Regions from separate parts of the Paenibacillus sp. FSL R5-0923 genome, predicted to be linked through region 3. Evidence: riboswitches for the same ligand, from Rfam matches in the RefSeq annotation. Region 3 holds a riboswitch; each other region holds the start of a gene.

Region 1 (3,285 bases), 710 kb from region 3:
TTTTACCGGAGGTTATTCATCACTTGAGTAGAAGTAATACGATACATAAGGTAGAAGAAAATGTGATTACGATTAAGGAGGCTGGGGTGCGGGATTTTCTAGATTTCTGTAATGACCATATGGAGTCGGAGCAGTTTGAATTCCGTATAGATGACCAAACATGGAGACCTCTATCCGAATTACCCACTGTGCTTGATATGGAGTGGATTGATGAGGTTATAACTAAGGGCTTAGTTACTTGTCACTTCCAACCGATTGTGAACGTACGGGAAGAGATTTTTGCATACGAGCTCCTATCCAGATTTAAAAAAGAAGATGGGTCCCTTATCTATCCTAATGAGGTTTTTGCGGCGGCACGGAATCGTGGGCGTTTATATGCTTTAGACCGGTTATGTAGAATGACTGCTGTAAAATATGCTGCACCCTTAAATAAAAAAACGTTTATTAATTTTATCCCAACGTCGATCTACGCGCCAGAGTTCTGCTTAAGATCAACCGTTGAACTGGCCAATCAATTAGGCGTCGATCCCTCTCTTTTTGTCTTTGAAGTTGTTGAGACGGAGAAAGTGGATGATCTCGCTCATTTGAAAGCTATTTTGACATATTACAAGGATCGGGGATTTGAATACGCTTTAGATGATGTTGGCGAGGGCTTCAGCACGATCGAGATGTTATTGGAGCTTAAACCCCATTACATGAAGCTGGATATGAAATATGTTCAGGGTGTGTCCAGCGATCTGAACAAACAGGAAATAGCTAAACAATTTTTAGAAAAAGCTTTAGAAATCCAATCCGTTCCTTTAGCAGAAGGTGTGGAGTTTAGAGAGGACTTTGAATGGCTTAAGCAGAGTGGTGATCAGTTGTTTCAGGGATATTTATTTGGAAAGCCTGATCCGATTCCCAAACAGTGATCCTAATGAGTATAACTCCGTCTAGAGGATGAGATGAATTTCAGGTCAGAGTCTGAGTACAGCCAACCCCCGGGGTTGTATAATTAAGGTAATTGAGAAGGGGGACGGGATGGATATGAAATGGCATAAGTACATCACACACTGGGCGGATTCTAGAGGGTTAGGTGGACGAGAAATTGATTATCAATGGCCGTCTCCATCATTTCCGGTGGTAAGTATTCGCAGCAATTTGGGTCGATACTCAGGTCAGGGGTATGGTCACGGAAGCAAGCCACAAGTGAAGACAGCTGTTGGATTAATTGCTATTGGAGATGTAGCTGTAGGCTTGATTTCCATAGGTGCGATAAGCGTAGGGGTTCTATCCGTGGGTGCAATATCACTAGGAATGTGGTTAGCCCTTGGAGCGATAGCAATTAGCTGGCTTGGCTTCGCAGCTGGAGCGATTGCCATTGCAGGAGTGGCTGTAGGCGCGATCGCGATAGCCGAAAAAGCGTTGGGAGCTGTCGCCATAGGTGATACGGCATTTGGGGCGGTAGCCATAGGACGGATTGCTGGGGGAGCAGTAGCTATTGGCCAATGGGCATATGGTCTAATCGCAGTTGGCGAGCATGGCTTCGGGTTAATTCCCATCACGGGCGATGTGTGGAATTGGTTCCGGCGTTTGTTTGGTGCGGGGAGTTAAGTAGACCTCCAGTCCTAAAGGTTCCTCTCTCTTCCGGGATAGTCGATAAAGAATATCTATCACGATAGAAAAAGTAATTGCAATTACCTATTCGGATTTCATACCAATTAATCATGCGATCAGATGTAGCGTTATGTTACTCTTTGTAATGTATTCGAAACTTCATAGGCAAACCTATGGAAATGTAGGGACGCAAAGCTATAGGGACTAAGGTTATCATAACTATTGTCAGCCAGCTGCCAAAGAGTGTATTACGCTTTTTGTTAAAGTTTAATAAAAATTAAGTCTTAGTTTTTATGCGACTTTATACGCAATCAAGCTACTCTTTTGGGGTAGTTTTTTTTGTGCCTATTTTTAGACACGGAAGAGATTCATATTACATCTGGGGGGTAGAAAAGATGAAAAAAATGATTGCGATCGCTACATCGGCAGCCATGTTAGCTAGTTTTTCGAGTGAGGCAGGTTATGTTTTAGCAAGTGATGTAAGCAAGGTAAGTGTAGTGAACACTGTAGTACAAAGCAAGGCTGACCTATTCAGCAATGCGTCAGTTATTCCGTTTGATCTGTACGGCAAGGCTATCCTAAGCGCTTATAATGATGTTTTTAGAATGAATCCTGCGAATATTAAATCCATTACCAATAACGGTGGCAACTACTCAGGTTCACCTATAGCTAAGGCTATGGATGGCGATATGAGTACGCATTGGGAAACGGGCAAACCGAACAGTTCAACGTTTACGAATGAGGTTGTCTTTGTTTTCAATGAGTCCACTGAATTAAATAGAATCGTATACGCTGCAAGACAATCCAGTGCAAAGGGGAAGGGGTTTGCTCAGGAATTTGATATTTATGGCTCAACTACGGATGCAGGCGATTATACGCTAGTATCCTCTGGAGAATATAAAGGCGGAGCAGGTGACGTAGTAGAGATCCAGTTTGCACCCACAGCCTTCAAGAGACTTAAATTTGTCTTCAAAAAAGCTAACCAAGATTGGGCGAGTGCAGCTGAGTTTTCTTTTTACAAAGAAGATACCGTATCCGCTAAAATGAAAAATTTATTTACAGATGATACCTTGAGTCAAGTTAGCACAGCATTTAATACGGTGGAGAAATTAACGGCTTTAGAACAAGAAGTACAGACACATCCACTGTACGCGCAGTTTCAAGCAGATATAGAGAATGCAAAAGTACTTCTGGAGAATCATCAAATAGAGGCAACAGCGGCTAAGGTTTCGAAGCTAAAAGGCTATGGTACAGCATACGAAAATGCCTATAGCGAAGCTTATAGAATGCCCAACTCTAATGTATCAAAAGTAACGGTGAACGGTGGGAGCTATCCAGGTACGAAACCGGAATACATGCTCGATGACCAGCCGAATACACACTGGGAAACGAACAAAAACAATGATGACAGCTTCACGAATGAAGTTGTGTTTGAGTTAGCGCAAGCGAAAATACTAGATAGAGTGGCTTTCCTGGCTAGAGATAACCGCAAAGGCTTCCCAGAGGCTTTTGAAATTTATGCATCAGAAACAAGTAAGGGAGAGACCTTCCAGCTCGTATCTAGCGGAACCGCGACTAGTACGAATGACTTTCTGGAGTTTAAATTCGAACCTACGAAGTTTAAAAGATTGAAATTCAAGTTCACAAAGGCCAATATCAACAGACCTTTTGCGGCTGAATTTAGATTTT
Region 2 (3,285 bases), on a different contig from region 3:
CATTTACTCAACATGATACATACTGATTTAAACACCATTAAATCTAATTTCACGATAAAGCGATTCCTCTCAAATATGGGGATAAATACTGCAGGAGATATAAGTCCCTTCTGAGGATCATTCCATCGAACCAATGCCTCAGCGCCATGAAAACTGTTCACTCGCAGATCCATTTTCGGTTGTAAATATACTATAAATTCACCATTTGTCATGGCAGCATCCATCTTTCTTACGATGTCTTGCTCTTCGTGTATCTGCAATAGCAATTGTTCGTCAAAGAAAGTGCATGAGCTCTTGTATCCACCTTTAATGGACTTACAAGCGATTCCTGCTCGGTCAATACATGTGAGGATATCGCTCTGACGATCATCTATACAGTAAATTCCACAATTAATCACTAGCCTAAAACCTTCTTCATTTCCAAACGTATAGTCGCTCATTTGTTCAGTAAGTACTTGTATACGGATGAATAATTCCGCCTTATTGTCATACGAAGTGAAAAGAATAAAACGATCACCCCCTAAGCGTCCAATGACATCCTCGTCTAATGTGTTTGCTGTTAAGCTATTAGCCACTTGAATCAAAATGCTATTTCCTTCATGAAAACCGACAATTTCATTTATGTATTTAAATTGTTCAATATCAAATTGCAACACAGCAAACTTTGTATTCGGTTTCTCTTTAAGTAAATACTGAGCATCTATAACAAATTTATTCGTTCTAGGAAGATGTGTTAACTCATCCTCAAAGGCAATCCTCTCCATCTGTTTCCTAATTTTGCTCTTATTTAATAGAATGTTAACAAATATGATCAATAATAAGACAAACATGATTACACATAATAAAAAAGTCGCCTGACTCATTTGAGACGCTTTGGCCATGATCACATCTTTCGGTATCACGGAGAGAATATACCAGTCCTCAACCCCCTGGATGCCAGAATAGCCAACCATTTTGCTATCTCCGTTAATCCAAAATATTCCTACTCCAGATTTTTTTGCGGTTATGTTCTCTTTAAAGATTTGCAGTTGTTTCTTATTTCTAGAATCAATACTTATACTTTCGAATATGTTATCAATTGACTTATCCTCTTCGAGATTCTTCGATTTGATAATGACTTGTCCCTTTTGATCAATGATTTGAGAATAACCATGACCTTTAAAGAAGGAAACTGCAAGAGCATCATAAAGATCCTGTGTATATTTGCTGGCAGATAAAGCACCCTTCACTTCACCTTTAAACTTAAGTGGACTATTGATCGTGATAATTTCTTTATTGGAGATCTTATCTAAGAATGGATCAGAAATACTGCTAATACCCTGCAGAGCTTTTTGGAATCCTACTTCATCTGATACATCAAACATCGTCCCATCTGATGCATAAGCTTTACCATCTGGGCTGTTGATGCTAATTCGAATAAAATTATATTTTTTATCAAAGTGATGCAGATATTTTTTGGTCTTATCCCAATCCATATAATTGATTTCCGAAATAGAATCAGCAATTCCATCTAATGAATCTAATCCACCCTGTATCATATTTCCAATCGATCTACTCGCATGTATCGTAGCTTCTGATGTAGCAGCAACCGCTTCTTGCTCATAAGAGTTAGCAGTACATTTTATGAAATAGTAAGAGCACCCCCAAAATATCAACGTTGCCATTATGACGAGGCCTATCATTCTCCATACTCTCAGTGGTTGTGTTTGATCCATGTACTATCATCCTTTTTCCGATTTATTACGTTTTTATTAGAAAACGAATTAAAAAAAGCCGCTATCAGAATGATAACGGCTGCATATGCATCAAAAAATAAGATCAAGAAACTCCAACTGCATGCAACCGGCTGTCATATCTATATGTAGATTTAGACCCTATGGCTTTGTGTCCCTACTTTTCAATAGGTTTACCAATATTCTGTTTTAACTATTATTAGTCATAAATACTCTATTAATAATAGGTTGCCTCCAAAAGACCTATTTCCGTAGTAAATTTCAATTTTCCCATGGGAAAATTTTCACAAATATCAATGTTAACTTTAATATAATATTTATTAATGTAAAGCAACAATTCTGCGAACAATTATAAAATTAGATACTAAAGCCCAATGCAACATTTAAATATGTCACATTGGGACTTACTTCTCAACACGAATTATGTTTATCTTACAAACGCATAACGAAGAACAGCTTCTTCTAAAATATCAATCCCCATAATGATATCATCCAAGTCTGTATATTCATTAGGATGATGACTAAGTCCATCTATAGAAGGAACAAAGATAAGCCCTACTGGGCAAAGTTTGTTCATGTTCATGGCATCATGCCCTGCCCCACTAATCATCCGTTGACTCGATATCCCTTTCTCTTCACAAATGGATTCTAGAACCTGACTGATCTCATCAGATAATAGGACGGGTTCCTCCGAAATAATTTCCGTACTCTCAATTACAAGTTGTCTATTTTCTTGTACTAAGGATATTGTTTGATACAAATGGTCTAACACACGTTGCCTGGATGCCACTGAAGTAGATCTGATATCAATTTTAATTTCTACCTCTCCCGGAACCACGTTCATAGCGCCATTCAAGATATCTATCACCCCTAGCGTCGCAACCGTTCCAAATTCTTGTTCGAGTTTGGCTGCTTTCTCAAGCTCAAGTGCTATTTCTGAGGCACCCAGAAAAGCATCTTTTCTCATATTCATAGGTGTCGTTCCTGAGTGGGATGCCTTCCCTGATATTTGAATATGAAGCCTCACGGGTGCAGCAATTCCAGTCACAATTCCAATTCTTTTATTATTGTTTATTAAGACAGGACCTTGCTCAATATGTAATTCAAAAAACGCTTTTAATTCTTCATTCTCTCTACTCGCCTGATCAATACTGTTATAATCCAGTGCACATAGCGAAAATGCCTTTTCCATGGTAATACCGTCTTTGTCCTTCAAAGATCTATATTTCTCCTTCTGAAATAACCCTGACATTATTTTGCTGCCTACTGTTGAAATACCAAAACGCGAGGATTCTTCACAGGCAAATGAGATAATTTCGATCGGATGATCCGTTTCAATCCCTTTTTCGTTTAGACGTTTGATCACTTCCAAAGCAGCCGTTACACCTACTACCCCATCGTACTTCCCACCTTGATATACCGTATCCAAGTGAGAGCCCATTACAACGGGTGGGAGCCCTTCTATCTTCCCATTCCTTCTAGCAATCACATTCCCGCAATGATCCATCCGGATATCTAAATTTTCAGCCTTACACATCCGCATAAAAGCACT
Region 3 (3,285 bases):
TCACTTCCGACGACGGTGTCGGTGTTGGCGTTACTTCCGGCGACGGTGTTGGCGTTACTTCCGGCGACGGTGTCGGCGTTGGTGTCACGATCGGCGTTGGCGTTGGTGTCACGATCGGCGTTGGTGTTGGTGTCACGGTCGGCGTTGGTGTTGGTGTCACGGTCGGCGTTGGTGTTGGTGTCACGGTCGGCGTTGGTGTCACGGTCGGCGTTGGTGTTGGTGTCACGGTCGGCGTTGGTGTTGGCGTCACGGTCGGCGTTGGTGTTGGCGTCACGGTCGGCGTTGGTGTTGGTGTCACGATCGGCGTTGGTGTTGGCGTCACGGTCGGCGTTGGTGTTGGCGTCACGGTCGGCGTTGGTGTTGGCGTCACGGTCGGCGTTGGTGTTGGCGTCACGGTCGGCGTTGGTGTTGGCGTCACGGTCGGCGTTGGTGTTGGCGTCACGATCGGCGTTGGTGTTGGCTTTGGTGTGTGTGTTGGCTTTGGTGTGTGCGTTGGCTTCGGTGTCGGTGTTGGCTTTGGTGTGTGTGTCGGCTTCGGTGTCGGTGTTGGCTTTGGTGTGTGTGTTGGCTTCGGCGTTGGTGTTGGCTTTGGTGTGTGTGTTGGCTTCGGTGTCGGTGTCACGCACGGCGTAGGCGTCACGGTCGGCGTTGGTGTTGGTGTCACGGTCGGCGTCGGTGTTGGCGTCACGGTCGGCGTCGGTGTTGGCGTCACGGTCGGCGTCGGTGTTGGTGTCACGGTTGGTGTCGGTGTTGGTGTCACGGTCGGCGTCGGTGTTGGTGTCACGGTCGGCGTCGGTGTTGGTGTCACGGTCGGCGTCGGTGTTGGTGTCACGGTCGGCGTTGGTGTCGGAGGTGGTTCTTCCCCTCCATATGGATACCAATGCATCTGCACCCCACCAGCAAATCCCTTTGCAATCAGCGTCCCATGCAGTTCACCGGAATTATAAGTTACTTTTGCAAGCGGAGCTAGGATAGTTCCTTCTATTGTTAAACTTCCAATATCAACAGTGCTAGCTTCATAAAAATTAAATAATACCTTGTTAGGGCTACCTCCCCAGATTTGAAAGCTTGGAATGTTAACTGAACTTCCGCTAACGTTAATGATAACTGTGGCGCTATTTGCAATATTAAACTGTAAGCCATTAGCACCAGCGAAATCGGCAGCACTAAGATTAAGAACGTTAAATGGTTCCGGAGCATCAATCGTTATTTTCCCATATTCCTTTTTGAAAGTTCCTATTGTAGCAAGCGAAGAGAATTCATTAGAACGTCCAATAAGAAATTGCTCTTCAGCATCAAAATCAATAGGAGTCCCTTTTCTCGCTGGTTCTTTAAGATCTACACCGTTGCTGGAAAAAACACCACCATAAACGGATGCTCCATGAACAGTCCCATTAGTAAAACTGATGTCATTACCAGCAATAAGAACATCTCCACCTGGATTATCCTTGGATACGCCGTAATTCTGCAAAGTAATATTACCTTTGGCCGCAAGGCGCCCATGAACCTGATCATTAGATTGTTTGAAATCGCCAAAAATAAAAGTATTAAAATTCCCTGCAATACCTAACACAGGTGTAGGAGTATAGGGAAGCACCTCCCCAGCCGCATTTACCAAATGACCTCCAGAAAGACCACTACCTACTGTCAAAATCCCCGCTAATATTAGTGCTAGCAGCGGTTTCATTCTTCTTTTCAAAAAGCACACCTCCTAAATCTATGATTTATATTCAATCAGAATAATTACCAGAAACTCTAAAGGACCTAACAACAAAAAAGACCGCCAAAAAAGAAGTGGAATTCCCTTCTCATGGCAGTCGGACGGTCATAGCGCATTTAAGACACTTTAGACTCCTGGACTTTGCGTCCCACCCTTTCAGGCGGTTTGCTATTATCATGATAATATATGTATTGACTTGCAGATTAGAACTAGCATTTTAAGCATCCTATTAAATAATCGTCTATGACTTTTAATACTTTTGAACTAATAATAGTTTAGCGCTCCATCCCCACAATTGTCAATCAATTCCTTTTGATATTCATACGCGTAAGCAAGCACAAAAAAAGCGCCTAAAGGCGCTTCACACAAAGGTTTTCCTTTAATTTTAAAGTAACTTTATCCAACCTAATATCGATATCCATAATGGAATACTTAGAATCAAACCAAATACCATTCCACGGCGGAGACTTCCTTCCTCATTCATCCTAATTCTCCCTTTATATAAGTCTGAAGCATTATTTTTTATTATTACAATTTTAATATATTTTATTCTTTCTAATTTAGTTGTGAATTCAATCACATTGGACTAGCTGTTTAGAAATACCATTGATTATTTTTGGAATATCGGGGTAGAATACGAATATACGTTCCCATTAGAGGTGATGAGATTCATGAATAGAGCTGAAAGCAGGGACAACATGCTGGTGAAATCTTATTTATTGCTTCCGATGATTTTATCAGCTTTCGAACGGGACTCCACCATTCTATCTGCACATTTACGAACACCCACCCCCTATCTGGAGGTTCTTGAAACAGCCGCAGCAGTTGCTACAACAGATCTAAGAGATGTTCGTTCAGAGATGAGAAAACGGGGAATCAAGGTTTATGAGCAGAACAGACTTAACACGGGGATAGAAGCCAAATTTATATGTCGTGGCTACCATGAACGAATGCTGCTGTTAAACGACATTGTCGCTGCCCAAGCTGCCATTCATATGCGCAGATATCTCGGTCTGGATATTTCATCTTTTAAGAGCTATGAAGAGCAGTATCAGATTAAGTGAAGTAGCGAAGAAGCTGCCCCCCTCCCCCATTTAATTAGCGAACAAAAAAATAGGCCTTACCATGGGAGTTGGCAAGACCTGAGAGATTTATACCACAAAACACTGGGGGGTGTTTGGTGTCTTCAATATATACCTTGAACCTGAAAATAAGATGATGCTCACATGAAAATTACATTAAAAAACTTCAATTCGTCGCTTAGGCTAGATCCGGATGCTCCCATAAGCTTAATCTACCTTTAGCCGGGATAGGATAACTCAGCGGAAGATCATTCTCAAGCTTCCAAGCAAAGCGGCCATCACTATAGTCACCAAAATCATATTCGTTCCCCTTATCCATTCCCTCAGCTCCAGTACCGGTGGAACCTCATAACACCCCGTGAGCTGACCTGTCGCAATAATAGCTCCTGTCGGCAAATTATTCGCTGTATGACCATGCTTCGCCAATATCGATTTGAACGGTTCCTGTTCCCATATTTTCTTATCTATACTCATCTGGCATGA

Evidence for each region. Region 3 has a riboswitch for cyclic di-GMP ahead of MKX35_RS00980 (choice-of-anchor A family protein). Riboswitches for the same ligand answer to the same signal wherever they lie in the genome.
Region 1: linked by a shared signal. The riboswitch ahead of MKX35_RS04170 (NPCBM/NEW2 domain-containing protein) and the one ahead of MKX35_RS00980 (choice-of-anchor A family protein) in region 3 are both predicted to bind cyclic di-GMP.
Region 2: linked by a shared signal. The riboswitch ahead of MKX35_RS26945 (bifunctional diguanylate cyclase/phosphodiesterase) and the one ahead of MKX35_RS00980 (choice-of-anchor A family protein) in region 3 are both predicted to bind cyclic di-GMP.

What each region holds. Positions count from the first base shown of each region.
Region 1 is NZ_JBBPAT010000001.1:925,729-929,013, forward strand. It holds gene MKX35_RS04160 (EAL domain-containing protein) at 24-911, shown strand; gene MKX35_RS04165 (hypothetical protein) at 1,021-1,593, shown strand; cyclic di-GMP riboswitch class I at 1,751-1,837, shown strand; gene MKX35_RS04170 (NPCBM/NEW2 domain-containing protein) at 1,992-3,285, shown strand, end outside.
Region 2 is NZ_JBBPAT010000002.1:439,657-442,941, reverse strand. It holds gene MKX35_RS26945 (bifunctional diguanylate cyclase/phosphodiesterase) at 1-1,715, opposite strand, end outside; cyclic di-GMP riboswitch class I at 1,835-1,921, opposite strand; gene MKX35_RS26940 (M20 family metallo-hydrolase) at 2,161-3,285, opposite strand, start outside.
Region 3 is NZ_JBBPAT010000001.1:211,061-214,345, forward strand. It holds gene MKX35_RS00980 (choice-of-anchor A family protein) at 1-1,699, opposite strand, end outside; cyclic di-GMP riboswitch class I at 1,810-1,900, opposite strand; gene MKX35_RS00985 (hypothetical protein) at 2,392-2,784, shown strand; gene MKX35_RS00990 (hypothetical protein) at 3,040-3,276, opposite strand.